4 regions of the Streptomyces sp. NPDC051636 genome follow, and region 2 is predicted to be linked to each of the others. Evidence: riboswitches for the same ligand, from Rfam matches in the RefSeq annotation. Region 2 holds a riboswitch; each other region holds the start of a gene.

Region 1 (7,718 bases), on a different contig from region 2:
GCACGCGGTCGGCCGCTTCCTGCGCTTCTACCCGGAGCCCTGGGGGCCCGCCGGCGCCCGCCTCACCCAGCTCGTCCTCATCGGCTCCGGCATCGACACCCCCACCCTCACCAAGGAACTCGAGGCGTGCCGGAACGACGCCCCACACGCCGACGAGCACGGCATGTGGGGCGTCCTGCGCTACGTACAGGCCCCTGAGGAGCACCATCCGGAGGGGTACGACTCCGAGGACCCGCCGGTCTAGCGGCGGAGGAGGGAGCCGACGCTCGAACCAGCTCGCGCGGGGCACCACCTTCGCCCCGCTCACCAGCGTCGATGAGGCACCGCCCATTTCCTGCGACTTGTGATCCGCCGGACAGGCCCTGTGGTCGGCGGGACCTAGAACACCGGTCCTGCCACCACCCACACCGTCTTCGGCAGCGACGTACCCGAACCGTCCCGGCGGGGATCCGGCTCCGGGAGTCCGACGGGCGTGCCGTCCTTCTGCGCCGCGCGCGCGGGGGCCGGGCCCGCCCAGGCGAAGGACAGGCAGTCCTCGCCCTTCAGGAACCGCTGGCAGCGCACGCCGCCGGTGGCCCGGCCCTTGCGCGGGTACTGGTCGAACGGGGTCAGCTTGGCGGTCGTCTGCACGGAGTCGTCCAGCGTGCCGCGCGAGCCCGCCACCGTGAAGACCACCGCGTCAGCCGCCGGGTCGACGGCGGTGAAGGAGATCACCTTCGCTCCCTCGGTGAGCTTGATGCCCGCCATGCCACCGGCGGGGCGGCCCTGCGGGCGGACGATGGACGCCTGGAAGCGCAGCAGCTGGGCGTCGTCGGTGATGAACACCAGGTCCTCCTCCCCGGTGCGCAGCTCCACCGCGCCGACGATCCGGTCGCCCTCCTTGAGCGTGATGACCTCCAGCTCCTCCTTGTTGGACGGGTAGTCGGGGACCACGCGCTTGACCACGCCCTGCTCCGTGCCGATCGCCAGGCCCGGCGACGACTCGTCCAGCGTGGTCAGGCAGATCACCGTCTCGTCGTCCTCCAGGGAGACGAACTCCGCCAGCGGCGCGCCCCCGGCGAGGTTCGGCGCCGTCGCCGTGTCGGGCAGCTGCGGCAGGTCGACCACGTTGATCCGCAGCAGCCGGCCGGCCGACGTCACCGCGCCCACCTCGCCGCGCGCGGTCGCCGGGACCGCCGAGACGATCACGTCGTGCTTGGTCCGGCGGACGTGGGCGTCCTCCGCGAAGGGCTCGCTGTTCGCAGTACGGGCCAGCAGACCCGTCGACGACAGCAGCACGCGGCACGGGTCGTCCGCCACCTGCAGCGGGACGGTCGCCGTCGTGGTGGCCGCCGACTCCAGCAGGACCGTGCGCCGGTCGGTGCCGAACTTCTTGGCCACGTTCGCCAGTTCGGCCGAGACCAGCTTGCGCAGCTCGGCGTCCGACTCCAGGATCCGGGTCAGCTCCTCGATCTCCGCGTTCAGCCGGTCCTTCTCCGCCTCCAGCTCGATGCGGTCGTACTTGGTGAGGCGCCGCAGCGGCGTGTCGAGGATGTACTGCGTCTGGATGTCGCTCAGGGAGAAGCGTTCCATCAGGCGCTCCTTCGCCTGCGCGGAGTTCTCGCTGGAGCGGATCAGGCGGATGACCTCGTCGATGTCCACCAGCGCCGTGAGCAGGCCCTCGACCAGGTGCAGGCGGTCGCGGCGCTTGCCGCGGCGGAACTCGCTGCGCCGCCGGACGACGTCGAAGCGGTGGTCGAGGTAGACCTCGAGGAGCTCCTTCAGGCCCAGGGTGAGCGGCTGGCCGTCGACCAGGGCGACGTTGTTGATGCCGAAGGACTCCTCCATCGGCGTCAGCTTGTAGAGCTGCTCCAGAACGGCCTCCGGGACGAAGCCGTTCTTGATCTCGATGACCAGGCGCAGGCCGTGCTGGCGGTCGGTGAGGTCCTTGACGTCGGCGATGCCCTGCAGCTTCTTCGAGCCGACCAGATCCTTGATCTTGGCGATCACCTTCTCCGGACCCACGGTGAAGGGCAGCTCCGTGACGACCAGGCCCTTGCGGCGGGCCGTGACGGTCTCCACCGCCACCGTGGCGCGGATCTTGAAGGTGCCGCGGCCCGTCTCGTACGCGTCCCGGATGCCGTCCAGGCCGACGATCCGGCCGCCGGTGGGCAGGTCGGGGCCCGGGACGTGCCGCATCAGGGCGTCGAGGTCGGCGTTCGGGTGCCTGATCAGGTGGCGGGCGGCCGCGATCACCTCGCGCAGGTTGTGCGGCGGCATGTTCGTGGCCATGCCGACCGCGATCCCCGAGGCGCCGTTGGCCAGCAGGTTCGGGAAGGCGGCGGGCAGGGCCACCGGCTCCCGCTCCTGGCCGTCGTAGTTGGGGACGAAGTCGACGGTGTCCTCGTCGATCGACTCGGTCATCAGGCTCGTCACCTCGGCCATCCGGCACTCGGTGTACCGCATGGCCGCCGGCGGGTCGTCGTTGCCCAGCGAGCCGAAGTTGCCGTGGCCGTCCACCAGGGGCACGCGCATCGTGAAGGGCTGCGCCATGCGCACCAGCGCGTCGTAGATCGACGCGTCACCGTGCGGGTGGAGCTTGCCCATGACGTCGCCGACGACGCGGGCGCACTTCACGTATCCCCGCTCGGGGCGCAGGCCCATCTCGTTCATCTGGTAGACGATGCGGCGTTGTACGGGCTTGAGGCCGTCGCGGGCGTCCGGCAGGGCGCGCGAGTAGATGACCGAGTACGCGTACTCGAGGTAGGAGCCACGCATCTCGTCCACGACGTCGATGTCGAGGATCCTCTCCTCGTACGAGTCGTCGGGCGGCGGGGTCTTCGTGCTGCGGCGGGCCATCGCTGCCGGCTCCTTGCTGAAGCGATTGACGGATCTGACGCGGACCATTGTGGACCGCGGCACTGACAGCCCGGGCCAGCACCCGGTACCGGCGGTCCTGATCGGCACCGGGGGCACCGCGGTCGGGCGTCCGCGGCACGGCTGCCCGCAGGCTACGCGATCCGCTGTGGGCGTACGTGCTGCGGGAACTTCGCCCAGGGTCCGCACGCTTGCATACAGTGGCAGGACCGGCAGGAAGACCGCGGTCTCACGACCGCCTCGCGATCGAAGGGACGTACATGCCCATGGGTCACACGACCACAGCCGAGGCAGGCTCCGGGGGCCTGACAGCGACCGAGCACCGGCTGGCCAACGGTCTGCGCGTGGTGCTCTCCGAGGACCACCTGACCCCGGTCGCGGCGGTCTGCCTCTGGTACGACGTCGGCTCCCGCCACGAAGTCAAGGGGCGTACCGGTCTGGCTCACCTCTTCGAGCACCTGATGTTCCAGGGCTCGGGGCAGGTGACGGGCAACGGTCACTTCGAGCTGGTGCAGGGCGCCGGCGGCTCGCTCAACGGCACCACCAGCTTCGAGCGCACCAACTACTTCGAGACCATGCCCGCCCACCAGCTGGAACTCGCCCTCTGGCTGGAGGCCGACCGCATGGGCTCGCTGCTCGCCGCCCTCGACGACGAGTCCATGGAGAACCAGCGGGACGTCGTCAAGAACGAGCGCCGGCAGCGGTACGACAACGTCCCGTACGGCACGGCCTTCGAGCGGCTCACCGCCCTCGCCTACCCGGACGGCCACCCCTACCACCACACGCCGATCGGCTCCATGGCCGACCTGGACGCGGCCACGCTGGAGGACGCGCGCGCGTTCTTCCGCACGTACTACGCGCCCAACAACGCGGTCCTCTCCGTCGTCGGCGACATCGACCCCCGGCAGACCCTGGCCTGGATCGAGAAGTACTTCGGCTCGATCCCCGCCCATGACGGCAAGCCCGCGCCGCGCGACGGCTCGCTGCCGGAGATCATCGGCGGGCAGCTGCGCGAGGTCGTCGTCGAGGAGGTCCCGGCGCGCGCCCTGATGGCCGCCTACCGGCTCCCGCACGACGGCACGCGCGCGTGCGACGCGGCCGACCTGGCGCTGACCGTCCTCGGCGGCGGTGAGTCCTCCCGTCTCTACAACCGGCTGGTTCGACGCGACCGTACGGCGGTGACGGCCGGGTTCGGTCTGCTGCGGCTGGCCGGGGCGCCCTCCCTGGGGTGGCTGGACGTGAAGACCTCCGGCGACGTCGAGGTGCCGGTCATCGAGACCGCGATCGACGAGGAGCTCGCCCGGTTCGCCGAGGAGGGCCCCACGCCCGAGGAGATGGAGCGCGCCCAGGCCCAGTTGGAGCGCGAGTGGCTGGACCGGCTCGGCACGGTCGCGGGCCGCGCCGACGAACTGTGCCGGTACGCGGTCCTGTTCGGCGACCCGAAGCTCGCCCTCACCGCCGTCCAGCGCGTCCTGGAGGTGACCCCCGAGGAGGTCCAGGAGGTCGCCAAGGCCCGCCTGCGCCCCGACAACCGCGCGGTGCTGGTGTACGAGCCGGTCTCCGCCGAGGCCGCCGAACACACCGAGGACGCGGATCCCCCCGAAGACCCCGAGGCCGAGGCAACCGTGGAAGCCGGCGACGAGAACGAGGAGGCGGCCAAGTGAGCGAGCTCGCCGCTATGGAGTTCCACCCGCAGCCCCAGGCGGGCGAGGCCAGGCCCTGGGCGTTCCCGGCCCCCGAGCGCGGCGCGCTCGACAACGGCCTGACCGTGCTGCGCTGCCACCGCCCGGGTCAGCAGGTCGTCGCCGTGGAGGTGCTCCTGGACGCGCCCCTGGACGCCGAGCCGGCCGGCTTCGACGGCGTCGCCACGATCATGGCGCGCGCCTTCTCCGAGGGCACCGACAAGCACTCCGCCGAGGAGTTCGCCGCCGAGCTGGAGCGCTGCGGCGCCACCCTCGACGCGCACGCCGACCACCCCGGAGTGCGCCTCAGCCTGGAGGTCCCGGCCTCCCGGCTCGGCAAGGCGCTCGACCTGCTCTCCGACGCCCTCAGGGCGCCCGCGTTCGCCGACAGCGAGGTCGAGCGGCTGGTGCGCAACCGCCTCGACGAGATCCCGCACGAGCTGGCCAACCCCTCCCGCCGGGCCGCCAAGGAGCTGTCCCGGCAGCTATTCCCGGCGACCTCGCGCATGTCCCGGCCGCGCCAGGGCACCGAGGACACGGTCGCCAAGATCGACTCGGCAACCGTGCGGGCCTTCTACGAGCGGCACGTGCGGCCCGTCACCGCCACCGCCGTGGTGGTCGGCGACCTCACCGGCATCGACCTGGACGGGCTGCTCGGCGACACCCTGGGCGCGTGGAGCGGCTCCGCGGCCCAGCCGCGTCCCGTGCCGCCGGTGACCGCCGACGACACCGGCCGCGTCGTCATCGTCGACCGCCCCGGCGCCGTCCAGACGCAGCTGCTCATCGGCCGCGTCGGTCCCGACCGGCACGACCGCGTGTGGCCCGCCCAGGTGCTCGGCACGTACTGCCTCGGCGGCACCCTCACCTCCCGCCTGGACCGCGTCCTGCGCGAGGAGAAGGGCTACACCTACGGCGTCCGCGCGTTCGGGCAGGTCCTCAGGTCCGGCCCCGAGGGCAACGGCGCCTCGATGCTCGCCATCAGCGGCTCCGTGGACACCCCGAACACCGGCCCGGCGCTGCACGACCTGTGGACGGTCCTGCGCACGCTCGCCGCGGAGGGGCTCACCGACGCCGAGCGTGACGTGGCCGTGCAGAACCTCGTCGGGGTGGCGCCGCTGAAGTACGAGACGGCGGCGGCAGTGGCGAGCACGCTGGCCGACCAGGTCGAGCAGCACCTGCCCGACGACTTCCAGGCGACGCTGTACCGGCAGCTGGCCGCGACCGGCACCGTGGAGGCCACCGCGGCGGTCGTGAACGCCTTCCCGGTGGACCGTCTGGTGACGGTCCTGGTCGGGGACGCGGCGCAGATCAAGGAGCCGGTCGAGGCACTCGGTCTCGGTGAAGTGTCCGTCGTGTCCGCCGAGTAGCGGCACGCGCGTGGGGCCCTGGTGACCGACGGGATCACCGGGGCCCCTTTGTTCCCCATGTGGCCCGCTGCATGTCCGAATTGAGACGGAGGTTGCCTGTCTGCCCTGTGGGATGCGCTACAAAGACCCTGATCCGTTTGAGGATTGGAAGCCGCGCGCCTTAGCTTCTTCCGGGCTGTCCGTCAGGCAGTGCGCCGCACCCGCGGCACCGGACAGCCATCGCCGAATCCCCGTACGGCGCGAGCCAGGGGAACCGGGGACCCACCGTCCCTTGGGGTGAATCGGACGCCCGCGCGCAGCGAGGGGGCCCGTAGGAGACCTTCCTGCTCCGAACCCGTCAGCTAACCCGGTAGGCGAGAAGGAAGGAAAGGACCAGCCACTTCATGGCGTTCACCCGCGCCACCGGGAAGCACCGTCGTCCCAGCCGGATGCACCGCACCACCGCCCGCGCGGCGGGCGTCGCGGCCCTCGCCACCACCGGCGCCATCGGTACTCTCGCCGCCCCGGCGCTCGCCGCCGAGCCCGCGGTCGAGCAGACCGGCCTCACCCCGGTCATCACCATCAGCGACTCGGTCCCCGAGCAGATCGACGCCCAGGCCACCGCCCAGAAGGAGGCCGCAGAGCTGAAGGCGGCCGAGGAGGCGGCGCGCAAGGAGGCCGCCGAGCAGGCGAAGAAGGCCCGGGAGGCCGAGGAGCGGGCGGCCCGCGAGGCCGAGCGCAAGCGGCTCAACGCGTTCGTGGCGCCGATCGCGCACTCCTACGTCTCCACCGGCTACCAGGCCAGCAGCTCCCTGTGGTCCTCCGGCTCCCACACCGGCATCGACTTCCACGCCGCCAGCGGCACCGCCGTCCACGCGGTCGGCTCCGGCACCGTGGTCTCCACCGGCTGGGGCGGGGCGTACGGCAACCAGATCGTGATCAAGATGGCCGACGGCATGTACACCCAGTACGGCCACCTGTCGTCCATCGGCGTCTCGGTGGGGCAGAAGGTCACCCCCGGCCAGCAGATCGGCCTGTCCGGCGCGACCGGCAACGTCACCGGGCCGCACCTCCACTTCGAGGCCCGCACCACCCCGGAGTACGGCTCCGACGTCGACCCGGTCGCCTACCTCCGCAAGCACGGCGTGAACGTCTGACGCACACGGCGGTGTGAACGTCTGACGAACCACCACGCAACCACCCGAAGCCCCGGCCCACCAGCCGGGGCTTTCGTGGTTTCGGACCCCCGCTGTCCAAAAAATATCCATGGATTCCGGCCTGCCATCGGAAATTCCCGCTCATTGCAATAGAGTCACGGAACACACGTCAATCAGCGACGTTTCACGGGGATTAAGACGGAGGTCGGTCATGCGTATTCCGGCGCACTCGGTATGCACGGCGATCCGGGACGACATCGTGGCCGGTGTCTACGAGCGCGGCAGCCGGCTCACCGAGGAGCTCCTCGCCCGCCGCTACGGCGTCTCGCGCGTCCCCGTCCGCGAGGCGCTGCGCACCCTGGAGGCCGAGGGCTTCGTGGTGACCCGGCGGCACGCGGGCGCGTGCGTCGCCGAACCGACCGAGCGGGAGGCCGCCGACCTGCTGGAGATGCGCCTGCTGATGGAGCCCCTCGGTGCCGCCCGGGCCGCCCAGCGGCGCACCGAGGCCCATCTCAAGGTGCTGCGGGGCCTGGTGAGGCTGGGCCAGGAGCGGGCCCGCCGGGGCAACAGCGAGGATCTGCGCTCCCTGGGGGGCTGGTTCCACGAGACGCTCGCCCAGGCCTCCGGCAGCCACGCCCTGACCTCCGTACTCACCCAGCTGCGGCACAAGATCGCCT
Region 2 (7,718 bases):
CACCCGCGCCCGCGAGGCGTCCCGCGCCGGGGCCCCAGAACCGGTCGATCCCTGACGATCCCTGACCCTTCCGGGCCCTTCTGCCACCCGACGCCGCCCCCGTCCCCGATACCCGATCGGAGACACGGCATCATCCGGCTATGCTCGGGGTGGCAACATCGCCTGGGCCCTTAGCTCAATTGGCAGAGCAGTGGACTTTTAATCCATTGGTTGTGGGTTCGAGTCCCACAGGGCCTACGGGCTGCGGGAAGGGGGGAACCCCTCTGACCCGCTGTGCGGCGTCCGGGCCGGCTTCGGCCGGCTCGGGCGCCGCTTCGTTTCCGGGCCCGTGCGTGATCACTCAGCGCACCGGACCCCGATGAGCACCCCGTCGCCCGCCTTGTGGAGCTCGACGGCGAACTACGGGTCAGCGGTGAGCACGTCACGAAAGGGTGCCATCTGCTCCCGGTGGTTCACCGCGTTGTCGGCGGCCACCACGCCGTACGGCTTCAACACCCGCCGCGGTGCGGCAGTAGTCCACGTATGCGGGTATGCGGGCCGCTCCGCGTCGAGCACGACGAGGCCCGCCGGCGTGTCGGGCGTCTTGGCCGGTACGTCGGCTCCGTCGCCCCGCACCACGTCCACATGGTCCCGGACCCCGGCGCGCTCCAGGTTCCGCAGCGCCGCCACGGCCCGGGCCAACACCGAGGAGCTGCGCTGGACGTGGACCAGCAGGACGTTCGCTCGCGCGGCGTCCCGGGTCATCCTGCGCAGGCGCAGCAGCCGGTCGGCCAGGAGCCCGTCGTGCGCCCGCCCTTCCTGGTTCGTGAGGTGAGTGAAGGGGGCGAGCCGGACCTCGGGGGGTCGCGAGCCTCCGGGCGGTACGCGTCCGGGCGCGGGGGGCGCACGTGCTGTGGGGTCTCGCCCGTCTGCCGGCGGTCGCCTTCGTCGACGCGCCCCCTGTGCCGGGCCGGCCCGTGGCCGGGTTCGTGAGCCCGCCGGGGTGGGCGGAAGGCTGCGCGGGCGTCGCGCTGCGTCTGCTCGGCGTGCCGGAGTCGGGTACGCCGCTCACCGAGGTGGGCCTCGGTGAGTCGGGGGAGGCGGAGCTCGCGCAGGTTCGGTACGGGCGGCCGGAAGTGCTCGGGCAGCTGTTGTTCAACTGGCGGGACCGAGCGGCGCCCGGGCCTCGCGCTGCTGCTGTTCGCGACCTGCCCGGCGATCGCGTGGCCGCCGCCAGCACCGCGCTGAGCATCAACTCCCGGGTCCGGGCCTCGGTGGGCACCGCGCTGCTGTCGGTGGTGCTGGGCTCGGCGGGCACGGACCCGGCGGGATTCCGGATCGCGTACGCGGTCGCGGCGGGGCTGCCGGCCCTGGCCTGCTGCCTGCGGCACTCTTTCCCGGGCGGCGGTCCCGCGGGCGGGTCCTGACCTGTCCGCATGGCCCACATGCGCGGTCTGCCCGGCCCGGGACCCGCTCAGCCGCCGCTCACCCCGCGCCGAGCTCTGTCAACTCCCCGAGCGGCAGCGTGTGCTGCGTCTGCAGCACCTTCGCCCGCAGGTACCGCACATTGTGGGCGGTGGTGAAAACCCCGGTGGGCACCCGGTCCCGCACATCGATGCCCAGCCCGCGCAACTGGTCCGCCTTGTCGGGGTTGTTGGAGAGCAGGTCCAGTTCCTCGATGCCGAGGGCGCGGAGCATCTGGCCGGCCGCCGTGTAGTCGCGGGCGTCCTCCGGCAGGCCGAGGGCGGCGTTGGCCTCGTAGGTGTCCAGGCCCTGGTCCTGGAGGGCGTACGCGTCGAGCTTGTTGTAGAGGCCGATGCCGCGGCCCTCCTGGCGGAGGTAGAGCAGGACGCCGCCGCGGCCGGCGATGCGCTCGACCGCCTCGCGCAGCTGGGGACCGCAGTCGCAGCGGGCGGAGCCGAAGACGTCCCCGGTCAGGCACTCGGAGTGCAGGCGGACCAGCGGGACGGTGCCGGGGGCGGGGCTGCCGAGGACGGCGGCCACGTGTTCCCGGCCGTCGGCCAGGCCGTGGAAGGTGACCAGGTCGGCGTCGACGCTGTAGCCGTCGTGGAAGCGCAGCGGTACCCGGACGCGGGCGCGCGGGGTGGCGGCGGGGGTGTCGGGCATGCGGGTTCTCCGGGTCCGGTGGTCGGGGCAGAAACCTGCTTCAGATTTGAAGCAGATCCACGGCCGGAACCCTACTCCATGCTTTAAATTTGAAGCAACTGGATTTCGCCCGCTCCGACGCAGCCGGATCCGATGCCCCCGGCTTCACGGTCACGCGGCGGCGGTCAGGAGCACGGCGGGGAGGAGCGGCGCCGCCACGGCACCTCGTCGGGCGCGGGCCGCACTGTCCCGTCACCCTGCAGCGCCCGCACGATCCCCCCGCAGATCGCCTCCAGCTGCTGCACCTGCTCGGCGGCGAGATGGTCGAACAGCGACGCCCGGACGGTCTCCACATGGCCCGGTGCCGCGCGCTCCAGCACGGCCATCCCCTCGTCGGTCAGGGCGGCGACACTGCCCCGCTTGTCCCACCGGCAGCTCTCGCGCCGCACCAGCCCGTCCTTCTCCAGCCGGGTCACCGCGTACGTCAGCCGGCTGCGGGTGATCTTCAGCGCCTCGGCGAGCTCGGTCATGCGCAGCCGGCGTTCCGGAGTCTCGGAGAGGGTGGCCAGGATGGAGTAGTAAAGGTGCGGCATGCCCGCGTCCTGCTGGAGCTGCCGGTCCAGTGCGTCCTCCAGGAGATGGGTCGCTGCCACGTACGCGCGCCAGGCGCGCTGCTCCTCGGGGGTGAGCCAGCGGGTCGTCATGCCGCCAGTGTAGGTTTGTTTCAAACTTGAACCAAGCCCTGTCTCCCCGTCCGCCCACGCGTCCGTCCGTCTGCCCGCCCGCCCCCGCCCGTCGCCCGAAGAGAGCGCGTCGATGCCCCGACCGTACGTACTGCTGTCCGCCGCCGTCTCCCTCGACGGCTACCTCGACGACACCGGCCCCGACCGGCTGCTGCTGTCCAGCCCGGCCGACTTCGACCGGGTCGACGAGGTACGGGCCTCCGTCGACGCGATCCTGGTCGGCGCCGGCACCATCCGTGCCGACAACCCGCGGCTGCTGGTCAACTCGCCCGAGCGGCGGGCGGCCCGGCTCGCCGCGGGGCAGGCCGAGTACCCCCTCAAGGTCACCGTCAGCGGTGCCGGAGACCTGGACCCGGACGCGAACTTCTGGCACACGGGCGGTGAGAAGGTCCTCTACACGACCGACAAGGGAGCGGAGCGGGCCCGCGCACTGGGCCTCGCCGCCGATGTCGTCCCGCTGGGCGCCGGCCTCGACTGGCCCGCGCTGCTCGAACACCTGCATGAGGTGCGCGGGGTGCGCCGCCTGATGGTAGAGGGCGGCGGGACCATCCACACCCAGCTGCTGCAGCAGGGCTTCGCCGACGAACTGCACCTCGTCCTCGCCCCCCTCCTCGTCGGCGACCCGAACGCGCCCCGCCTCTTCGGCCCCGGCGGCTACCAGGCCGGCCGCCTGCGGCTGCTGGAGACGCGCCGTATCGAGGACGTCGTCCTGATGCGCTACGAGCCGACCGCACCCGGCACCGGCATCTCCGTCTCCGCCGCCGACCGCCACTGGCTGCGGATCGCCTGCGAGCTGGCCGCGCTGTGCCCGCCCTCGGACACGGCGTTCAGCGTCGGGGCGGTGGTGGTGGCCGCCGACGGTACGGAGCTCGCGCGCGGCCACTCACGGGAAGGGGACGACCCCGTGGTCCACGCGGAGGAGGCGGCGCTGGCCAGGATCCCGGCCGCCGACGCCCGGCTGGCCACGGCCACGGTGTACAGCAGCCTCGAACCGTGCGCCCGGCGGGCCTCCCGGCCCGCGCCCTGTGCCCGGCTGATCCTGGATGCGGGGGTTCGGCGGGTGGTCACGGCGTGGCGGGAGCCGGACACGTTCGTCACCGGGGCCGACGGCAGCGGGCTGCTGGCGGCCGCAGGCGTGGACGTGGTCGTCCTGCCGGAGTACGAGGCGGCGGCGAAGGCGCCGAACCGGCACCTGCTGAGCTGAGCGGAACCCCGGGAAAAGCCCTGGTCGAAAACCCGTGTACGAGCTGTCCTGCGCATGGCGTACACTGGAGACACAACGACGCGGGGTGGAGCAGCTCGGTAGCTCGCTGGGCTCATAACCCAGAGGTCGCAGGTTCAAATCCTGTCCCCGCTACTGAAGACCCGGGGCCGGAATCCAGTACACGGATTCCGGCCCCGGGTGTTTCCTCGTCGCGCGACCCGGCGCAGCCCCTCCCCGGGCGCGGCTTCCCCGGTCCGGCACTCACGCACGGTCATCCGCCGAGCGCCCTCCGCATCACAGCTGAGTCACCATCAAAACGCCTGTGACTCCTGAAGTGTGCCGAGCGGGAGTCAACTCGCCCGGTTTTCGCCGGTCATGGCAGGTAAGTTCCCCCGGGAAAACGTTAATGATCAAGTGGAGCGACTTGGAAACTGACAGGTAGGTCTATTAACGTTCGATAACGCAGCGCGGTCGTCCCAGCCGTCACCCGAGGCGGCTCCGTGCGCACGCGCCGAATCCCGAAAGGGAACCGGGGAACCACCACCTTGGGGTGAATCACGCGAACGCCGTCGTGAACTCGCTGAGTCCACGACCGGTATACGCGCGTAGGAGACCTTCCCGCTCCGAACCCGTCAGCTAACCCGGTAGGCGAGACGGAAGGAAAGGAGCACGCCCGCGTGGCGTCCAACCGGCCTGCCCCCACTGCCCCGTTCGTGCCGAGCCAGCGCACCGAGACCTTCGGCTACGGCGAGTACCGCACCGACGAGGGCCTCTGGGAGGAGTGGAACCCCACCGAGGAGTCCCTTCCCCCGGTCCGCGGCCGGCACCGTGTCACCAAGCAGCGCGGCGGCGGACTCGCCCGCAGCTCCACCGTCCTGGGCGTCGGCGTCATCGCCGCCGTCGGCGCGGGCGGCATGGCCAGCGCCAACACCGGCAAGCCGCCGGTCTCCATCTCCCTGCCCGACCTGCCCTCCGTCGGCTCCCTGCTGGCCGACGACGCCGACGGTGCCGAGGCCGCCGCGGCCACCCTGACCAACGTCGGCGTGGCCTCCGCCGACCCCGACCAGAGCAGCACCGACGCCGGCGAGGTGCTGCGCAACCGGATCATGGCCCAGGCCGAGCAGCAGCAGAGCCAGGTCGACGGCAAGGCCACCGCCGCCGCCGTGGCCGCCGCCGAGAAGCAGACCGCCGACGCGGCCGCCAAGGCGGAGAAGGAGGCCGCGGCCAAGGCCGCCGCCGCCAAGGAGAAGGCGCAGGCCGCCGCCGAGAAGCAGGCCGAGGCCGACCGCCTCGCCAAGCTGGCCAAGCAGTACACGCTGCCCACGTCCTCGTACACGATCACCGGCACCTTCGGCCAGGCCGGCTCCATGTGGTCCTCCGGCTACCACACCGGCCTCGACTTCGCCGCCCCGACCGGCACGCTCATCAAAGCCATCCACAGCGGCACGATCACCGAGGCGGGCTGGGCCGGCGCCTACGGCTACCGCACGATCCTCACCCTCGACGACGGCACCGAGCTGTGGTTCTGCCACCAGTCCTCGATCAACGTCAAGGTCGGCCAGAAGGTCAGCACCGGTGAGGTCATCGGCCGCGTCGGCGCGACCGGCAACGTCACCGGCCCGCACCTCCACCTCGAGGTCCACCCCGACGGCCAGGCCACCGGCATCGACCCGATGACGTGGCTGCGCGGCAAGGGCCTCACCCCCTGACGCGTCCTTTCGTTCCCCGGCGGCCCTGACGGCGACCCCCCGACGTCAGGGCCGCCGGTTTCCTCCGCGTGCGGGTCCGGGACACGCGCTGATGCGGCACCCCAGGCGGAATGTCGGCCGCCGCCGCGGTTGTTGAATCAAGGCATGACTTCTCTACGCAAGCTCGGCTTCTCCGACCTCGAGGTCTTCCCGCTCTGCCTGGGCGGCAACGTCTTCGGCTGGACCGCCGACGAGGCGCAGTCCTTCGCCGTCCTGGACGCCTACGCGGCCGCCGGCGGCAACTTCGTCGACACCGCCGACGCCTACTCGGCGTGGGCCGACGGCAACGAGGGCGGCGAGTCCGAGACCGTCATCGGCAACTGGGTGAAGTCCCGCGGCAACCGCTCCGACCTCGTCATCGCCACCAAGGTCAGCCAGCACCCGAAGTACCAGGGCCTGACCGCCCGCAACATCAAGGCCGCGGCCGACGCCTCCCTGCGCCGCCTCGGCACCGACCACATCGACCTGTACTACACCCACTACGACAAGACCGAGGTCCCGGTGGAGGAGATCATCGGGGCCCTCGACGAACTGGTCCGGGCGGGCAAGGTCCGGTACATCGCCGCCTCCAACATCTCTCCCGAGCGCCTCCAGGAGTCCCTGGACCTCTCCGAGCGCAAGGGCCTCGCCCGGTACGTGGCGCTCCAGCCGCACTACAACCTGGTCTCGCGCGACACCTACGAGGGCCCCCTGCGCGACGTCACCGCCCGGGCCGGCCTCGCGGTCGTCCCGTACTTCTCCCTCGCCGCCGGTTTCCTCACGGGCAAGTACCGCCCCGGTACGACCGTCGACAGCGCGCGGGCGGGCGGTGCCGCCAAGCACCTCGGCACCGAGCGTGGCCGCCGGGTCCTCGCGGCCCTGGACGAGATCGCCGCCGCCCACGCCGTCCCCGTGGCCACCGTGGCCCTCGCCTGGCTCGCCGCCCAGCCGACGGTGGCGGCCCCCATCGCCTCGGCACGCACGGTGGACCAGCTGCCGGCGCTGCTGGGGGTGGCGGAGCTGGAGCTCACACAGGAGGAACTGGCGAGGCTGACGGAGGCGTCGGCGTAGCTCGCACTAGGTCCGGTACGGGTTGTACGCGTTGTACGCGAGGTACGCGGGATGAGGCTGTCCCACCGGATACCCGTACCCGTACGCGCCCTGCACCCCGTACACCGGCCAGGGCGTCGGTACCACAGGAGCCGTCGCCCTCGCCGCGTACTCCAGCGCGGGCCGCGCCACCTGCCGGCGGTTCCACAGCTCGGACAGCAACTCCCGCTCCCGTACGACGAAGTCGGCGCCCGCCCGGCCGCGCCGCCCCCGGTGCCGCAGGAATGCCAGCGACGTCGCGTACGCCTCGTACCGCTCCACCGCACGCGCCGCGGACTTGCCGAGGTGATGGCGGGCGTGGTCGCGGGCCAGCCGCCGTGCCCGCATGGAGCCCAGCGCGAACGGCTCCCCCGGCCCAAGCCACCCGGCGAGGACGTAGGCCGGCAGTTCCTCGCGCACGGTCCGCAGCTCGCGCTGCCGGGTCCAGATCACCAGCCAGGTCAGCAGCCCGAACGCCGGCAACATGAAGGCCCCGTACACGGCGAAGAAGCCGTACGGGCCGAAGGTCGAGGAGCCGTTCCAGAACGCGTGCATGCTCATCGCGAGCAGCAGCCCGCCCAGCGGCACCAGCCCGCGCCGCACGTGCTGCCGGTCCGCGGACAGGGCGGCGATACCGAAGCCGATGCCGGTCAGGACGGTGAACAGGGGGTGCGCGAACGGGGACATGATGACGCGCACGAAGAAGGTCGCGGCGGTGACGGAGGCGATGCCGCGGTCGCCGGTGACCTGGTCGGTGCCGAAGGCGGTACCGAGATAGAGGATGTTCTCGGTGAAGGCGAAGCCGGTGGCGGTGACCCCGGCTATCACCACGCCGTCCACGATCCCGGTGAAGTCCCGTCTGCGGAAGAG
Region 3 (7,718 bases), on a different contig from region 2:
GTTCAGGCCCACCACCTTGGCGTCCGAGTCGAGGAGCGGGCCGCCCGAGTTTCCGGCGTTGACGGTGGCGGAGTGCTGGATGGTCGCCGGGCAGTGGGGAAGCGACGGCGAGGGGTCCGCGGGCACGTTCGGCGACTGAACGGTGCCTGAGGTGTGGACGGGCTTCTGCGTGGCCGGGTTCTCGAAGGACTCCGGGTAGCCGATCGCCAGTACGGCGACGTCCGCGCAGGGATCGTCGCCGAGCACGCGGACGGCGACGGGTACGGGGCCTTCCGACGGCGGGCGGCCCACCCCCACCTCCGGGCTCGCCCCGGAAATGATCGCTGTCTACTCCAGCCTATCTTCGCAAATCGCCCATGTACTGCTGGGAAGTTGAGGACATCCGGAGCCGAGCACCCGAGACCCGTCCAGTTCAGTCTGTACGTCCTGTACATTTTTGGCGAGAGAGCCCACCGGAGACGGCTCTGCCATGAGGAGGGGTACGTCATGACCCGACCGTCCGCCCGCTATGTCCTGCCCGAGTTCAGCGAACGCACCAGCACCGGGCACCGCACGCTCGACCCGTACTCGAAGCTGTTGCAGGAGCGGATCGTCTTCCTCGGCTCGCCGATCGACGACACCGCGGCCAACGACGTCATGGCGCAGTTCATGCACCTCGAGCACCACGCACCCGACCGGGACATCTCGCTGTACGTGAACTCCCCCGGCGGCTCGTTCAGCGCCATGACGGCGATCTACGACACCGTGCGGTACGTCAGCTGCGACGTGGAGACGGTCTGCCTGGGCCAGGCGGGTTCGTCCGCCGCGGTGTTGCTGGCCGCCGGCACGCCGGGCAAGCGGTTCGCGCTGCCGGGCGCACGGGTGGTGCTCCAGCAGCCGTCGCTGGCCGAGCCCGCACAGGGGCAGCCGAGCGATCTCATCATCCGGGCGGAGGAGTTGGCCCGGGTGCGCACCCTGATGGAAGGAATGCTCGTTCGCCACACGGGCCGCAGCCCGGAGCAGATCCACGCGGACCTCGAGCGGGACCTGGTGCTGGATGCACGGGGCGCGCTGGAGTACGGACTGGTGGACGGGATCATCCCCAGCCGCAAGGCCCCGCGCGCCACGGCCCCGGGCACGAGGTGAGCCGCCGATGCTGCCACCGGAGCTGCCGCCGCTGCCCGCGCTGACCCGGGCCGAGGGTGAGTTGATCGACCGTTATCTGGAGGCGGTAGACCTGCTGGGCCGGATCAATCCGGCGCAGCACGGCCACACCTACAGCGGACTGCGGGCCGCCCAGGCGCTGGTGCGCAAGGCGACAGAGCTGCGCGACGCGCTGGCGTTGATGCACCAGCGGGGCGAGACGGAGTTGCATGCGCCCACCCTGGCGCGGGCGCTTCGGGTACTGGACGGCGAGCGCCGGACCGCGCGCGTCACCGTGCCACCGGACGGCGCCGGTTGACGCTTGCACCTTCGGGACTGAGTCGAAACGACCCAAAGGACGTACCCACGTCCGGAGTAGCCGCGCCTCCTTTTTCAGGGCTCCCGAGCTTGCGCACATCGCCCGGCCGACGGGCCTCGGGAAGTGCTTTCGCCCTGGTCCGGGGGTGCGCGGCCGTCCCGGCAGCGACTCGAACGCAGGCCTGTCCACCCGAACGGGTGAGTGGTGAGTAACACCACAAATCCCCGGTTCCGTTGGGATTTTCGGACAGCTGTGGGCGAAGATCCCTGTCTGACGACAAGCCCCCGCCACAGCGGTGGGGCGGTCCGGGCGGACGCCGAGTCCTGCCGCCGCCTGGATGACCGGTCGACAGGAGTGGATCGGCAGGAGTGGAGGACCCAAGCAAGACGGGTCGCCGGAGCGGACGTTCGTTCGCCTCCGAACGGCCCTTGGGGTGAAGCCGCGGCAACGCGGCCGGGCAACTTCGCCAGCCCGAATCCGACAGGTCATCCTTCACAGGCGGCTGACGAAGGGTTGCGCATGACTGCGCTCAATCGTGTCCCGTCGCTCATGGCCCGGGCCGGTACTGCCTCGGCCTTCGCCATCGCCGCCGTCGGCGGCTCGATAGTCGTACCCGGTGTCGCCTCCGACGCCGCGGCCGCGGCTCCGGCGACGAAGGCACTGCAGGTCGCGGCGTCCAAGAAGGGCGCGCCGTACCAGTGGGGCGCCACCGGCCCCCGCAGGTTCGACTGCTCCGGTCTCACCTTGTACTCGTTCAAGAAGGCGGGCAAGAAGCTGCCGCGGACGGCCGCCCAGCAGTACAACAAGACGCATCACATCTCCGCCAAGAGCCGCAAGGCCGGTGACCTGGTCTTCTTCCATTCGGGCTCGAGCGTCTACCACGTCGGCATCTACGCCGGGAAGGGAAAGATCTGGCACGCCCCGAGGACCGGGGACGTGGTGAGGCTGCAGAAGATCTGGACGAAGAGCGTCTGGTACGGCCGGGTCAGCTGACCCGCGGCAGAGGGGGTGGGCGGTGCCTGGCGTGCCGTCACCCCCTCTGCTGGCGACCCGGGCTGACCCGAGGTCAGACGGCGACGGCCTCAGGAGCGGGCCGCCCTCGGAGCCGTCAGCGCCGGCCCCCTGAGCCGTGCGCCCTCCCGGCCGCCGCCGGCCGCTCCGCCGCCGATCAGCGTGGCGGCCCGTACCACCCGGCCCGGCACGGCGCGGAGACCCTGCCGGACAACCCCTACGGCTCCTGCTGGCCGGCCGGCGTCACCGGGCGGGCCGGAAGTGTCCACGGAAGCTCGATGAGGACCGTCTTGCCCCCCTCGCGCGTGGGGCGCACCCTGAGCCTGCCGCCGCACTCGGCCGTCAGCCAGCGGATGATGACCATGCCGCGGCCGTTGTCCTGCTGCACGGCGGCCGGGAGTCTCTTCGGGAAGCGGGGGTGGCTGTCGGTGACGCCGATGCGCAGATGTTCGTCACGGTCGAGCGCGAGGTCCACCGTGAAGGTGGGTGACTGCCCCAAAGTGTGCTGTACGGCGTTGGTGGCGAGTTCGGAGACGATGAGCCGGATGGTGTCGGCCACGTCCGTGTCCGCCGGAAGGCCCCACTCCGCCAGGGTGCCCACCACGTACGTGCGGGCGGCGTAGACCGAGGCGGGATCGCTCGGCAGAGTGACGGATGCTTCCAAATGGTCTGCCATGGCGACGTCGTCCCTTTCCCACGGGACCGCAGTCCGACAGGAGCGGATGGTTCGAGTACGGTCCCGGACTGGTGCTTCATCGCCAGACTGCCATCAGCGCGCCGGTCACGGGTGGGATCCACCAAGAAGTGCATATATCTGTCGCTCGAAGCGGTGAACTCTGCGACGGCACACCCTGTGCGGGCGGCACATAAGGAGTAATGGCGAGTAAGGAGTGGCCCATGCAGAACGGTCCCGCGGTGCGCCGCCGGAAACTGGGCGCCGAACTGCGCGCGCTGCGCACCGGTGCGGGCCTCACCAGTGGTGAGGCGGCCCGTCTGGTGGGCTGGCACCAGTCGAAGGTGAGCCGGATCGAGACGGGCGCCAGCGGAGTGAAACCGGCCGATGTGCGGTTACTCCTGGATGCCTACGGCGTGACCGACCGCCAACTGCGCGAGTTGCTCCTGGTGTTGGCGGGATCGCACGACGGCGGCGGCCGGCACCACTGGTGGCACGCCTACCGCGGGGTGCTGCCCCCCACCTACCGGGACTTCATCAGCCTGGAGTCGCAGGCGAGCGGGATGCGCACCCTGGAGACATCGGTGGTTCCGGGGCTGCTGCAGACGCCTGAGTACGCCCGTGCGGTCACCCGGGCGGCCGTGGGCGGGGGCGTCGACGACACCGAGGAGCGGCTGGACACGCTGGTGGAGGTGCGGCTGGCCAGGCAGGACGTGCTGCAGTCGGATCCGCCGCTGGAGCTCAGCGCCGTCCTGGACGAGGCGGTGCTGCGGCGGGAGGTCGGCGGGCCGGACGTGATGGCGCGGCAGCTCCACAGGCTCGTGGAGGCGGCGCATCTGCCTCAAGTCAGGCTCCAGGTGCTGCCGTTTGCCGCCGGGGCGCACATCGGTATCACCGGCCCTTTCGTTATCTTCTCATTTCCGAGCACTTCTGATCTGGATGTGGTTGTTCTGGACCACTTGACGAGTAGCCTCTACTTGGAACGGAAAGAAGACCTCCAGGCTTACTCAGAGGCCTTCAACACCCTTCAGATCCACGCCCTTTCACCCGAGGACTCGTTGGATTACATCGCCGGGATAGGTGACGGCTCGTAAGGAGGCACCATGTCTGCACTGCCTCGGAACGTACCTTCCAGTACCGATCTGCACGGTGTGCGGTGGCTGCGCAGCAGCTACAGCACCGGAGCGAACAACTGCGTGGAGACGGCCCGGCCGCACTCCGGTCCCTGGACCGGGCTGCTCGCCGTGCGCGACTCCAAGGACCCGGCCGGACCCGCGCTGCTCTTCTCCCCCGGGAGCTGGGCGGGGTTCGTCGCCGCGCTCCGGTGACCTCGCACTGACCCGTTTCCGCCCAGGCGGTGCACGACCGTGTCACGCCGACTCATGGTCGCGTAGCGCCGATCACTCGTACAGCGCGTTCGATCTCGGCCCCGGAGAGGTCCGCTCGCGCGGTCAGCCTGAGCCGTGAGATGCCGTCGGGCACGGAAGGAGGACGGAAGCAGCCCACGGCCAGGCCTGCCGCCCGGCAGTCGGCCGCCCAGCGCACGGCCTGCTCCGGGGACGGGGCACGCACGGAGACCACCGCGGCGTCCGGACGCACCGCCTCCAGACCCGCGGCGGTCAGGCGTGCGTGCAGTTCGGCGGCCACCGAACGTGCCCGCGCCGCCCGTTCCGGCTCCCGGCGCAGCAGTCGGAGGGCCGCCAGGGCCGCGCCCGCCGCGGCGGGGGCGAGGCCCGTGTCGAAAATGAACGTTCGTGCGGCATTGACCAGGTGGTCGATCACCCGGGCCGGGCCGAGCACGGCGCCGCCCTGGCTGCCCAGCGACTTGGACAGGGTGACCGTCACCACCACGTCGTCGGCGCCCGCGAGCCCCGCCGCGTACGGAGCGCCCCGGCCGCCCTCGCCCAGGACGCCCAGGCCGTGGGCGTCGTCCACGAGCAGCCCCGCGCCGTGCTCCCGGCACGCCTCGGCGAGCGCCGCCAGCGGTGCCGCGTCCCCGTCGACCGAGAACACCGTGTCGGAGACGACCACCGCGGGCCCCTCACGCGTGCCCAGCGCCTTGCGCACCGCGTCCGGGTCGGCGTGCCCCACGACCTGCGTGGCGCCCCGGGCCAGCCGGCAGCCGTCGATGAGGGAGGCGTGGTTGCCCGCGTCGGAGACGATCAGTGAGCCGTGCGGCGCCAGCGTGGTGACGGCGGCGAGGTTGGCGGCGTACCCGGAGGAGAACACCAGGGCCGCCTCGAAGCCGCAGAAGTCGGCCAGCTCGCGCTCCAGCTCGGTGTGCAGCTCGGTCGTGCCGGTGACCAGCCGGGACCCGGTGGAGCCGCCGCCCCAGGTCCGCGCCGCCGCCGCGGCCCCCTCGGTGACCTCGGGATGGCGGGCCAGGCCCAGGTAGTCGTTGCTCGCGAGGTCGAGGAGCGGTGAGTCGGCGACCCGGGGCCGCAGGCTCCGCACCAGTCCGGCGCGGCGGCGCTGCTCCGCCTGGTCGTCGATCCAGCCGAACGCCATGACTCCTCCGGGGATTTTGTAGGCAGTGGACAGACACTAGCCGGACGGCCAGTCGCCCAGGGTGTGGCAATACCCACACGGTGAACCGTCTCCGTTGTGCAAACTCTCCTTGGCCCCGGGCGGTCACGTAGGACAGGATCGGACCTCATGAACCTGCTGAACACGCTGGTGGACAAGGGGCTTCGGCGCGAGCTGCCGACCCGCGAGGAAGCACTCGCCGTACTGGCCACCTCCGACGACGACGTACTCGATGTGGTGGCCGCGGCCGGCAAGGTGCGCCGGCACTGGTTCGGCCGGCGCGTGAAACTCAACTATCTGGTCAACCTCAAGTCCGGCTTGTGCCCGGAGGACTGCTCCTACTGCTCACAGCGGCTCGGCTCCAAGGCCGACATCCTGAAGTACACCTGGCTCAAGCCCGACGAGGCCTCCGAGGCGGCGGCCGCGGGCCTGGCCGGAGGTGCCAAGCGGGTCTGTCTGGTGGCCAGCGGGCGCGGCCCGACGGACCGGGACGTGGACCGGGTGTCGGACACCATCAAGGCGATCAAGGAGCAGAACGAGGGCGTCGAGGTGTGCGCCTGCCTCGGCCTGCTCTCCGACGGCCAGGCCGAGCGGCTGCGCGAGGCGGGTGCGGACGCGTACAACCACAACCTCAACACCTCGGAGGGGACGTACGCGGACATCACGACCACGCACACGTACGCCGACCGGGTGGACACGGTGCAGAAGGCGCACGCCGCCGGTCTGTCCGCCTGCTCCGGGCTGATCGCGGGCATGGGCGAGTCGGACGAGGACCTGGTCGACGTGGTCTTCTCGCTGCGCGCGCTGGACCCGGACTCCGTTCCGGTGAACTTCCTGATCCCGTTCGAGGGCACCCCGCTCGCCAAGGAATGGCACCTCACCCCGCAGCGCTGCCTGCGCATCCTGGCCATGGTCCGGTTCGTCTGCCCGGACGTCGAGGTGCGCATCGCGGGCGGTCGCGAGGTGCATCTGCGCAGCATGCAGCCGCTGGCCCTGCACCTGGCCAACTCGATCTTCCTCGGCGACTACCTCACCAGTGAGGGCCAGGCGGGCAAGGCCGACCTGGAGATGATCGCGGACGCCGGGTTCGAGGTCGAGGGGGCCGGCCAGGTGACGCTGCCGGAGCACCGGGCATCGGCCGGGGGCGGCTGCGGGTCACACGCGGAGGCGGGCTGCGGCTCGCACGCGGCGGACGCCGGTTGCGGCTCCCACGAGGGCGGCGGAATCTGCGGTACCGCTTCGGTCCCCCAGACGGGCGAGGCACGTACCGACCTCGTCGCCGTACGCCGCCGGGGTGCCGGCACGGACCTCGCGCCCAATGCCTGACCGGCCCGGCCTGAGCGTGCCGGAGCTGCTGGAGCTGGACAGGCGGCACGTGTGGCATCCGTACGGCCCGATGCCCGGGCGTGCCGAACCGCTCGTCGTGGAGTCGGCGAGCGGGGTCCGGCTCCGGCTCGCCGACGGCTCGGGCGAGCTGGTGGACGGCATGTCGTCGTGGTGGTCGGCGATCCACGGCTACAACCACCCGGTCCTGAACGAGGCCGCGCGAGAGCAGATCGGGCGGATGAGCCACGTGATGTTCGGCGGGCTCACCCATGAGCCCGCCGTACGCCTCGCGAAGCTCCTTGTCGACATGTCGCCCGAGGGGCTCGAGCACGTCTTCCTGACCGACTCCGGGTCGGTGTCGGTCGAGGTCGCGGTCAAGATGTGCCTGCAGTACTGGCGTTCGCTCGGCCGCCCGGAGAAGAGCCGCCTGCTGACCTGGCGGGGCGGCTACCACGGCGACACCTGGCAGCCGATGTCCGTGTGCGATCCCGTGGGCGGGATGCACGGACTGTGGAGCGGGGTGCTCCCGCGCCAGCTGTTCGCCGACGCGCCGCCCGTGGAGTACGAGGACGCGTACGCCGACCACCTGCACGACCTGATCGAACGGCACGCCGGTGAACTGGCCGCCGTGATCGTGGAGCCGGTGGTGCAGGGCGCGGGCGGGATGCGGTTCCACTCCCCCGCCTATCTGCGCACTCTGCGCGAGGCGTGCGACGCGCACGACGTGCTGCTGGTGTTCGA
Region 4 (7,718 bases), on a different contig from region 2:
GCCGACCGGGAGCCGTCGGTGGCGGACCCGCTCGTCGGCACGCTCAACAACTCGGCCGCGTACATGGGGATGCGCTTCGGCGGAGTACTGCTCGGCAACGGCAGCGCGCCCGGAGACGTACGCAAGGACACCGAGGCGCTGGCCCGGGCGAAGACGTTCCTCGCCGGCGAGGCGCCCCTCGCGCGCTTCCCGTACCAGGACCGCTGAGCGCCCCCGCCCGCTACGCCGTGATGTCCTTCGCCGTGAACCGCGCCCAGGCCGCCGAGCCGAACACCGCCGCGTACAGGGCCTGCAGACCGAGGTTCTTCACCAGGTCGTCCCAGTAGACCGGATCACGCATCAGGTCGGCGAAGGACAGCCAGTAGTGGGAGAAGAAGTACGGCCGCATCGCGTGCAGTTGGGGTATCTGGTCGAGGATCTGGACGGTGATGAGCAGGCCGACCGTGGTCGCCATGGCCGCGATACCGCTGCCCGTCAGCGTGGAGATGAACAGGCCGAGCGCCGCGACGCCGACCAGGGAAGCGGCGACGACCAGGGCGATCAGCAGCGCCCGGCCGAGGCCCTCGGTGAAGCTGATCTGTGTGCCCGAGATGGTCGTCAGGTCGCCGAGCGGAAACAGCAGCGCGCCCACTATGAGAGCCGAGACGGCTACGACCAAGGTGGCGACCAGACAGAAGACCACCGTGGTGGCGTACTTGGTGAGCAGCAGACGGGTCCGGCCGGCCGGAGCCACCAGGAGATAGCGCAGGGTCCCGGCGCCGGCCTCGCCCGCGATCGCGTCGCCCGCCACCACACCGATCGCCATCGGCAGGAAGAACGGCAGCGTCGCCGCCAGCGCCGTGAACACCAGGAAGAGCCCGTTGTTGGTGATCTGGGCGATGAACGCCGGGCCGTCGCCCCCGCCGCCCCGGCCGCCCGCCGACGAGCCGCCCCGCGTCTCGATCCTCACGGCCACCCCGACCAGCACCGGCACGGCGGCCAGCACGCCCAGCAACGCGAGCGTGCGCCAGCGCCGGAAGGTGACGGCCAGTTCGTTGCGCAGCAGGCCGAAGGTCCACAGCGGGGTGGGACGGCGTACGGCCACTGCCTCAGCCCGCGACATCGAAGCCCTCCCCCGTCAGCGCCACGAACGCATCCTCCAGCGAGGCCCGTTCCATCCCGAAGCCGCGCACCCGCACGCCGGCCTTCACCAGCGCCGCGTTCAGCTCGGCCAGGTCACGCTCGGGCGGCTCGCCGCTCACCCGGTCCTCCGCGACAACGACATCCCCGGCCCCCTGCTCCTTCAGCACCCGGGCCGCGTCGCCCGTGTCCGGTGTGGTGACCACGAGCCGCCCGCGTGTCCCGGCCGCCAGGTCGGCCACCGGGCCCTGGGTGATCAGCCGGCCCTGGGCCATCACCGCGGCGTGGGTGCACACCTGCTCGATCTCGTCGAGGAGGTGGGAGGAGAGGAACACGGTCGTGCCGTCCGAGGCCAGCTCCCGCACCAGGGCCCGGATCTCCCGCATGCCCTGCGGGTCGAGCCCGTTGGTCGGCTCGTCCAGGACGAGCAGCCTGCGCGGCTGGAGCAGTGCGGCGGCCAGGCCCAGGCGCTGCTTCATGCCCAGGGAGTACGCCTTCGCCTTCTTGCCCGCGGCGGCCGTCAGGCCCACCCGGTCCAGCGCCGCCGCGACACGGGCACGCCGGGTGCGCGGGTCGGCGGTCGGGTCGGCGGCGTCGTACCGCAGCAGGTTGTCGCGGCCGGTGAGGAAGCCGTACAGAGCCGGTCCCTCAATGAGCGCGCCGACCTGCGGGAGCACGGCGCGCGCGGCGCGGGGCACGGGACGTCCCAGGACGCGGGCCGTGCCGGAGGTGGGCTCGATCAGGCCCATCAGCATGCGGATGGTGGTGGTCTTGCCGGAGCCGTTCGGACCGAGGAAGCCGAAGACGCTGCCCGCCGGGACGGTCAGGTCGAGGCCGTCGACGGCGAGCTGTCCGCCGCGGTAGCGCTTGGTGAGCGCGCGGGTGTGGATGACGCTGTCACCCGCGCCTCGCGTGGCCTGCTCCGCGGCGGACGGTTCGTCCATCGGCTCCCCCGATTCGTCGTGCGTGTGCGTACGTGCCCTGCCGCCGGTGTCTACCGAGCCGCGTCGGCCGCCTTCACCAGCGCGTTCTTGTCCACGGCGCCGACGTACACCTTGCCGTCGTCCGTTATCAGTGCGTTGACCAGGCGGGTGGAGAACACCATGCCCTTGCCGAACTTGCCGGTCACGTGGTCGCCGAGCGAGCCGAGGAAGCCGCCCAGGTCACCGCCGCCGGCAGCCGCGGAGGGCAGGCCTGCCTCGGCGCCGGAGTGCAGGACGGCGACGGAGTTCCACCCCTTGCCGAGGACGTCGAAGCCCTGGAGGCTCTTCGCGAAGTCCTCCTCGGACTTCGGGGAGCTCTTCCCGGGCGCCTTGGCCGCGTGGTCGTCCTCCTCGGTGACCTTCGCGCCCCTGGGCGGGCTGAAGTCGAAGGTCGAGGCGGCCGGCTTGGCGAAGCTGACCTGGGTGAAGCCCGCGTCCACCACGGCCGCGCCACCGCTCGCCGGGGTCAGCGTGAACTTCAGCGGCAGCCCCGTCTTCGCGTCCACGGCGATGCTGATCGCGCCGACCGTGGTGCCGGACTGCCTGGGCTTGATGAGCAGCTTGTAGGCGTCCCGGCCGGCGACCTGCACGGTGCCGTCCACGGTCACGGACGTGGTGTCGTCGACGGACTTCAGGGCCTCGTCGGCGAAGTCCTTCGGCGTGGCGGGCGTCTTCTCCCGCCGCTCCTTGCCGTCCTGGTCCGCGGTGCCGTGGTACACCTCGTTGGACTTGCTGTCGTAGCCCCAGACGTCCTTGCCGTCGTGGATGAGGCTGTACTCGGCGGCCCGCTCGATCAGCGAGACCTTCTGCCGGTCCGGTCCGTCGGCCGCCACGCGCAGCGTGTGGCTGCCCGAGAGCAGTTCGGTGAGCTTGGACGCCGGGTCCGCCGACGATCCGTCACCGCCCCGGCCCGCCCCGGACATGAGGCCGCTCTCCAGGCCGCCGAGGTTCGGCAGGCCCAGGTCGGTGCTGACCCTTACCGTGCCGGACAGCTGCTGCACGTCCGACTTGGCGATCTTGTTGATGAGCTGCTGAGCACTGATCTTCGGCAGGTCGGGGTCGCCGGAGTCGGCGAGCGCCGGGACCAGCCCGATGGTCGCCGCCGCCACCCCCACCACCGCGACCGGCACGACGTACCGGGCCGCCTTGCGGCGTCCGGTGTCCGCGGTGTCGTCGGACGTGGTGTCGTCGGATTCGTACGGTGCCATGTGTGCCTTACCTCCGTCGTCGGCGGCGGCTGTCCTCGCACGAGTGGTCCACCCTGAGCCGCCATTCTCACCCGAATCGGTGAGGAGTGGTGATTTCCGTGGTTTCCATCTCACCAAATCGGCTGTGAGGAAGCGTCAGACCGGGGAGCCAACTCCGCGTACGCCTGGGGTATGACACGGGGTGGAGATGTCTCCCCCGACCCGTAGGGGTCGCAGAGGATCACGCCGGTCGGCACCGGGGCAACGGGCGGTTACCCCGCCCGGTGCACCACCGCATCGCACAGCTCCATGAGCGCCGCCTTCGCGTCGCACTCCCGCAGCGGTGCCAGCGCGGACCGCGCGTCCTCCACGTACCGCACGGTGTCCCGGCGGGCCTGCTCCAGCGCCGGGTGGGCGCGCAGCGCGGTCAGGGCCTCGGCGTGCCGGGTGTCGTCGGTCAGGTCGGAGTCGAGGAGGTCGCACAGGGCGATGTCCTCGGGCAGCCCCAGCCGTGCCGCCCGCTCCCTGAGGCGCAGCACGGGCAGGGTGGGGATGCCCTCGCGCAGGTCGGTCCCCGGGGTCTTGCCGGACTCGTGGGAGTCGGAGGCGATGTCCAGCACGTCGTCCGCGAGCTGGAAGGCGACGCCGAGCCGCTCGCCGTACTGGGTCAGGACGTCCACCACGGTCTCGTCGGCCCCGGACATCATCGCGCCGAAGCGGCAGGAGACCGCCACCAGCGACCCGGTCTTGCCGCCCAGGACGTCCAGGTAGTGCTCGACCGGATCCCGGCCGTCCTGCGGCCCCGCCGTCTCCAGGATCTGCCCGGTGACCAGCCGCTCGAACGCCACGGCCTGCACCCGTACGGCCTCGGGGCCGAGGTCGGCGAGAATCTGCGAGGCACGGGCGAAGAGGAAGTCGCCGGTGAGGACGGCGACCGAGTTGCCCCAGCGGGTGTTCGCGCTGTCCACCCCGCGGCGCACGGCCGCCTCGTCCATGACGTCGTCGTGGTACAGCGTGGCGAGGTGGGTGAGCTCGACGACGACGGCCGAGGGCACGACCCCCGGCGCGTACGGGTCCCCGAACTGTGCCGCGAGCATCACGAGCAGCGGCCGGAACCGCTTCCCGCCCGCGCGCACGAGGTGCTGCGCGGCCTCGGTGATGAAGGGGACCTCGCTCTTGGTGGCTTCGAGCAGGCCTTCCTCGACAGCCGCCAGTCCGGCCTGGACATCGGCTTCCAGAGCCTGGTCCCGCACGCTCAGCCCGAATGGCCCGACGACGGTCACGAGGGGTCTCCTGTCTGCTGGTGTCTGCTGGCGATTACACGGTTTGTCGATAGGTCGCTGCCCTCACTCAAGTCAGCGTATCCGGTCAGCTTTCGATCACCGAGGGCGCCCACTGTTACAGGCCGGGCGCTATCGGACCACGACCGTTATGTTTTCGATCGGTTGATAAGGACAGATATTTATCTACTTACCCGGAAGTACGACGCGACTGCGCCGCTTGGAGCAGCCCGATCCGCGCCGCCACGCCCGACGCGCTTACCCAAGACGTCGCCCTCCATGCCCCATTTGCCGCGATTGTTATTCCGTGAATTGGGTCACGCCACCCGACCGGCGTGTTTATCACCCCATACCGGCATTACGCCTTTCGGCATTGGCCAGTTGAGGCTTGGCGAGCGCAAAGGATCAAGCACCTCATACGCACCAGAACAAGGTCAACTAGGACGTTGTGTGAATCCGCTACTTGTTCTGGACATGTGCTCTCGCATACGTTCCGGGCCGTCGGGCGGACGCCTAATCCTGCCGCCGCCCGTCACACCCATTGACGAACTCATTCGCGTACGGCAGGAGCGGGGGACCCAGGTAAGCCGCCGGTCCGGGCGACATCCGTCGTCCCGGAACGGCTTGGGGTGAAGCCGTGCCGTCTTCGGGCGGCACGGCCGGGCACCTCCCAGCCCGAACCCGACAGCTCACCTCGCAGGCGACGGAGAGGAACTTCACCATGTCTGCTGCCGCTCAGCGCCGCCGTGCCCCCTTCGCCCGCCTCGTCCGCAAGGTCGCAGTCGCCGGTACCGGCGCCGCCGTGCTCGCCCTCCCGCTGATCGGCGCGACCAGCGCCTCGGCGGCCACCACCACGACGGCTACCACCACGACGGCCACCACCACGACGGCCACCACCACGACGGCCACCACCACGACGGCCACCAGCACGGTCGCGTACCCGAACAACCTCGACGGCTGGATCCGCCAGTCGCTCGCGATCATGGCCGAGAAGCACATCCCGGGCAGCTACAACGGCATCTACCGCAACGTGATACGCGAGTCGTCGGGCAACCCGCTGGCCATCAACCTCTGGGACTCCAACGCGGCCGCCGGTATCCCGTCCAAGGGCCTGCTGCAGGTCATCGACCCGACGTTCCGCGCCTATCACGTGGCCGGAACGTCGTTCAACATCTACGACCCGGTCGCGAACATCACCGCCGCCTGCAACTACGCCGCCGCGCGGTACGGCTCGATCGACAACGTGTTCGGCGCGTACTGACCGCTCCGCTCCCCTCAGGGGAAGAGTCTTTCGAGGACGACGGCGATGCCGTCGTCCTCGTTCGACAGGGTGACCTCGTCGGCCACCGCCTTCAGTTCGGGGTGGGCGTTGGCCATCGCCACACCGTGGGCGGCCCAGTCGAACATCGGGATGTCGTTGGGCATGTCCCCGAAGGCGACGGCCTGTTCGGCGCTCAGCCCGAGGCGCTCGGCGGCCAGCGCCAGCCCGGTCGCCTTCGTGACGCCGCACGGCTGGAGCTCGACGGTCCCCGGCCCCGACATGGTGACCGTCGCCAGCGACCCCACGACCGAGCGGGCCGTGGCCGCCAACTCGTCGTCGGACAGGGCATGGTGGCGCAGCAGGACCTTGCTGATCGGCGCGCGCCACAGGTCCTCGCGCCGCTGGACCCGTACGGCGGGCAGGGTGGGGTGGGGCATGAGGTACCCCGGTTCGATGAGTGTGAGCCCGTCCACCCCGTCCTGGTCGACGGCCACGTACACGTCCCCCACCTCGGCCTCGATCTTGCCGAGCGCGGTCTCCGCCAGCTCCCGGTCGAGGGTGACCGACCACAGCAGGCGGTCGGCGCCGGCGTCGTACACCTGCGCCCCCTGTCCGCACACCGCGAGTCCCGTACAGCCGAGGCCGTCGAGCAGCGGCCGCACCCGGGGTGCCGGGCGCCCGGTCACCACGAGGTGCCGGGCCCCCGCCTTCTCGGCCCGCGCGAGGGCGGCGAGGGAGCGGTCGGAGAAGGTGTCGTCGCCGCGCAGGAGCGTTCCGTCGAGATCGGTTGCGACGAGTGAGCATGCGACGGGTGAATGTGCGGGGGGTGCGGCCATGATCAGAGAATACGGACACCGCGCCCCCTGGACTCACCGCTGTTTTCAGCCCCAAGTGGTGCCCGCGGGCTCCTTGATGGTGGTGTTGAGACGGTTGAACATGTTGGTGACCGAGACGGTGAGGATCAGCGCGGACAGCTCCTTCTCGTCGAAGTGGCCGGCCACCTCGTCCCAGAGCGCGTCCGGCACCGGCTCCTCGGACCGGTCCGCGAGCCGCGTCATCCGCTCCGCCAGCTGCAGCGCGGCGCGCTCGGCGTCGGTGAAGAAGGGCGCCTTGCGCCAGGCGGCGACGGCCGCGATGCGCTCCTCGCTCGCCCCGGCCTTGCGCAGGTTCGCCGTGTGACCGTGCACGCAGGCACTGCACCCGTTGATCTGGCTGGCGCGCAGCCCGACGATCTCCGCCAGCTCGGCCGGCAGGCCGCCCTCGCCGATCGCCTGGAAGATGCTGCCGATGCCCTTCAGGGCGGCCGGGAGGACGTACGCCGGGTTGGTCATCCGTGCCTGCATGGTGCTGCCTCCTGTGTCCGACTGGTTCAACCGCTAAGTTGCTGTCACTGGGCTGACGGAGCGGGGGCGTGGAGTGTGACCGGTCGGCGCGAGAATTTCCGGACGCATCTGCTGCGGGCCGCGACCGGCGTCCTGGAGCGCTTCCCTGAGGAGCTGAAGCCCGAGATATACGCGCTCTCCTTCCGTATCTGGCGCGTCGACGACGACGACCGCCGCCCGTACGTGGCCATCGGCTACAACACCGAGACCCAGTACGAGCGGGAGACGTACCCGGAGGACCCCGGCGAGGCCCGCTGGAACTACGCCTGCTGGCTCCTGGACGGCTTCGAGATGCTCGGCAACGTCCCCGAGGACCCGGTCGGCGGCGCGCTCTACGAGGAGGAGGTGCGGCGGCTCGGACTCTGGTTCGAGGGCGACCCGGACGAGGTGGACGAGACGGACGGGGAGGACGAGATCGGCGCCAAGCGCGACCTGCTGGGCCTCCACTTCGCCGACGCCTGTGTCGGCCTCGCCCGCGACCTGCACTCCGAGGGCCGCATCGAGAA

Evidence for each region. Region 2 has a riboswitch for cyclic di-AMP ahead of ACIBBH_RS13405 (M23 family metallopeptidase). Riboswitches for the same ligand answer to the same signal wherever they lie in the genome.
Region 1: linked by a shared signal. The riboswitch ahead of ACIBBH_RS27910 (M23 family metallopeptidase) and the one ahead of ACIBBH_RS13405 (M23 family metallopeptidase) in region 2 are both predicted to bind cyclic di-AMP.
Region 3: linked by a shared signal. The riboswitch ahead of ACIBBH_RS24990 (C40 family peptidase) and the one ahead of ACIBBH_RS13405 (M23 family metallopeptidase) in region 2 are both predicted to bind cyclic di-AMP.
Region 4: linked by a shared signal. The riboswitch ahead of ACIBBH_RS29265 (transglycosylase SLT domain-containing protein) and the one ahead of ACIBBH_RS13405 (M23 family metallopeptidase) in region 2 are both predicted to bind cyclic di-AMP.

What each region holds. Positions count from the first base shown of each region.
Region 1 covers NZ_JBITDA010000018.1:131,344-139,061, forward strand. The annotation lists gene ACIBBH_RS27890 (CobW family GTP-binding protein) at 1-244, shown strand, start outside; gene ACIBBH_RS27895 (DNA topoisomerase (ATP-hydrolyzing) subunit A) at 379-2,838, opposite strand; gene ACIBBH_RS27900 (M16 family metallopeptidase) at 3,117-4,520, shown strand; gene ACIBBH_RS27905 (M16 family metallopeptidase) at 4,517-5,905, shown strand; cyclic di-AMP (ydaO/yuaA leader) riboswitch at 6,116-6,275, shown strand; gene ACIBBH_RS27910 (M23 family metallopeptidase) at 6,289-7,041, shown strand; gene ACIBBH_RS27915 (GntR family transcriptional regulator) at 7,253-7,718, shown strand, end outside.
Region 2 covers NZ_JBITDA010000005.1:352,599-360,316, forward strand. The annotation lists gene ACIBBH_RS13365 (amino acid permease) at 1-55, shown strand, start outside; tRNA gene ACIBBH_RS13370 (tRNA-Lys) at 165-237, shown strand; gene ACIBBH_RS13375 (hypothetical protein) at 400-744, opposite strand; gene ACIBBH_RS13380 (hypothetical protein) at 888-1,406, shown strand; gene ribA (GTP cyclohydrolase II) at 1,465-2,106, opposite strand; gene ACIBBH_RS13390 (MarR family winged helix-turn-helix transcriptional regulator) at 2,271-2,789, opposite strand; gene ACIBBH_RS13395 (dihydrofolate reductase family protein) at 2,902-4,032, shown strand; tRNA gene ACIBBH_RS13400 (tRNA-Met) at 4,112-4,185, shown strand; cyclic di-AMP (ydaO/yuaA leader) riboswitch at 4,532-4,698, shown strand; gene ACIBBH_RS13405 (M23 family metallopeptidase) at 4,710-5,741, shown strand; gene ACIBBH_RS13410 (aldo/keto reductase) at 5,886-6,830, shown strand; gene ACIBBH_RS13415 (PrsW family intramembrane metalloprotease) at 6,837-7,718, opposite strand, start outside.
Region 3 covers NZ_JBITDA010000015.1:61,203-68,920, forward strand. The annotation lists gene ACIBBH_RS24975 (trypsin-like peptidase domain-containing protein) at 1-291, opposite strand, end outside; gene ACIBBH_RS24980 (ATP-dependent Clp protease proteolytic subunit) at 487-1,125, shown strand; gene ACIBBH_RS24985 (hypothetical protein) at 1,133-1,441, shown strand; cyclic di-AMP (ydaO/yuaA leader) riboswitch at 1,746-1,957, shown strand; gene ACIBBH_RS24990 (C40 family peptidase) at 1,961-2,434, shown strand; gene ACIBBH_RS24995 (ATP-binding protein) at 2,670-3,128, opposite strand; gene ACIBBH_RS25000 (helix-turn-helix domain-containing protein) at 3,350-4,219, shown strand; gene ACIBBH_RS25005 (DUF397 domain-containing protein) at 4,229-4,453, shown strand; gene ACIBBH_RS25010 (8-amino-7-oxononanoate synthase) at 4,506-5,633, opposite strand; gene bioB (biotin synthase BioB) at 5,781-6,977, shown strand; gene ACIBBH_RS25020 (adenosylmethionine--8-amino-7-oxononanoate transaminase) at 6,970-7,718, shown strand, end outside.
Region 4 covers NZ_JBITDA010000020.1:81,924-89,641, reverse strand. The annotation lists gene ACIBBH_RS29290 (flavodoxin family protein) at 1-207, shown strand, start outside; gene ACIBBH_RS29285 (ABC transporter permease) at 221-1,102, opposite strand; gene ACIBBH_RS29280 (ABC transporter ATP-binding protein) at 1,089-2,063, opposite strand; gene ACIBBH_RS29275 (outer membrane lipoprotein carrier protein LolA) at 2,114-3,310, opposite strand; gene ACIBBH_RS29270 (polyprenyl synthetase family protein) at 3,562-4,572, opposite strand; cyclic di-AMP (ydaO/yuaA leader) riboswitch at 5,102-5,285, shown strand; gene ACIBBH_RS29265 (transglycosylase SLT domain-containing protein) at 5,291-5,830, shown strand; gene ACIBBH_RS29260 (HAD family hydrolase) at 5,845-6,666, opposite strand; gene ACIBBH_RS29255 (carboxymuconolactone decarboxylase family protein) at 6,712-7,173, opposite strand; gene ACIBBH_RS29250 (hypothetical protein) at 7,249-7,718, shown strand, end outside.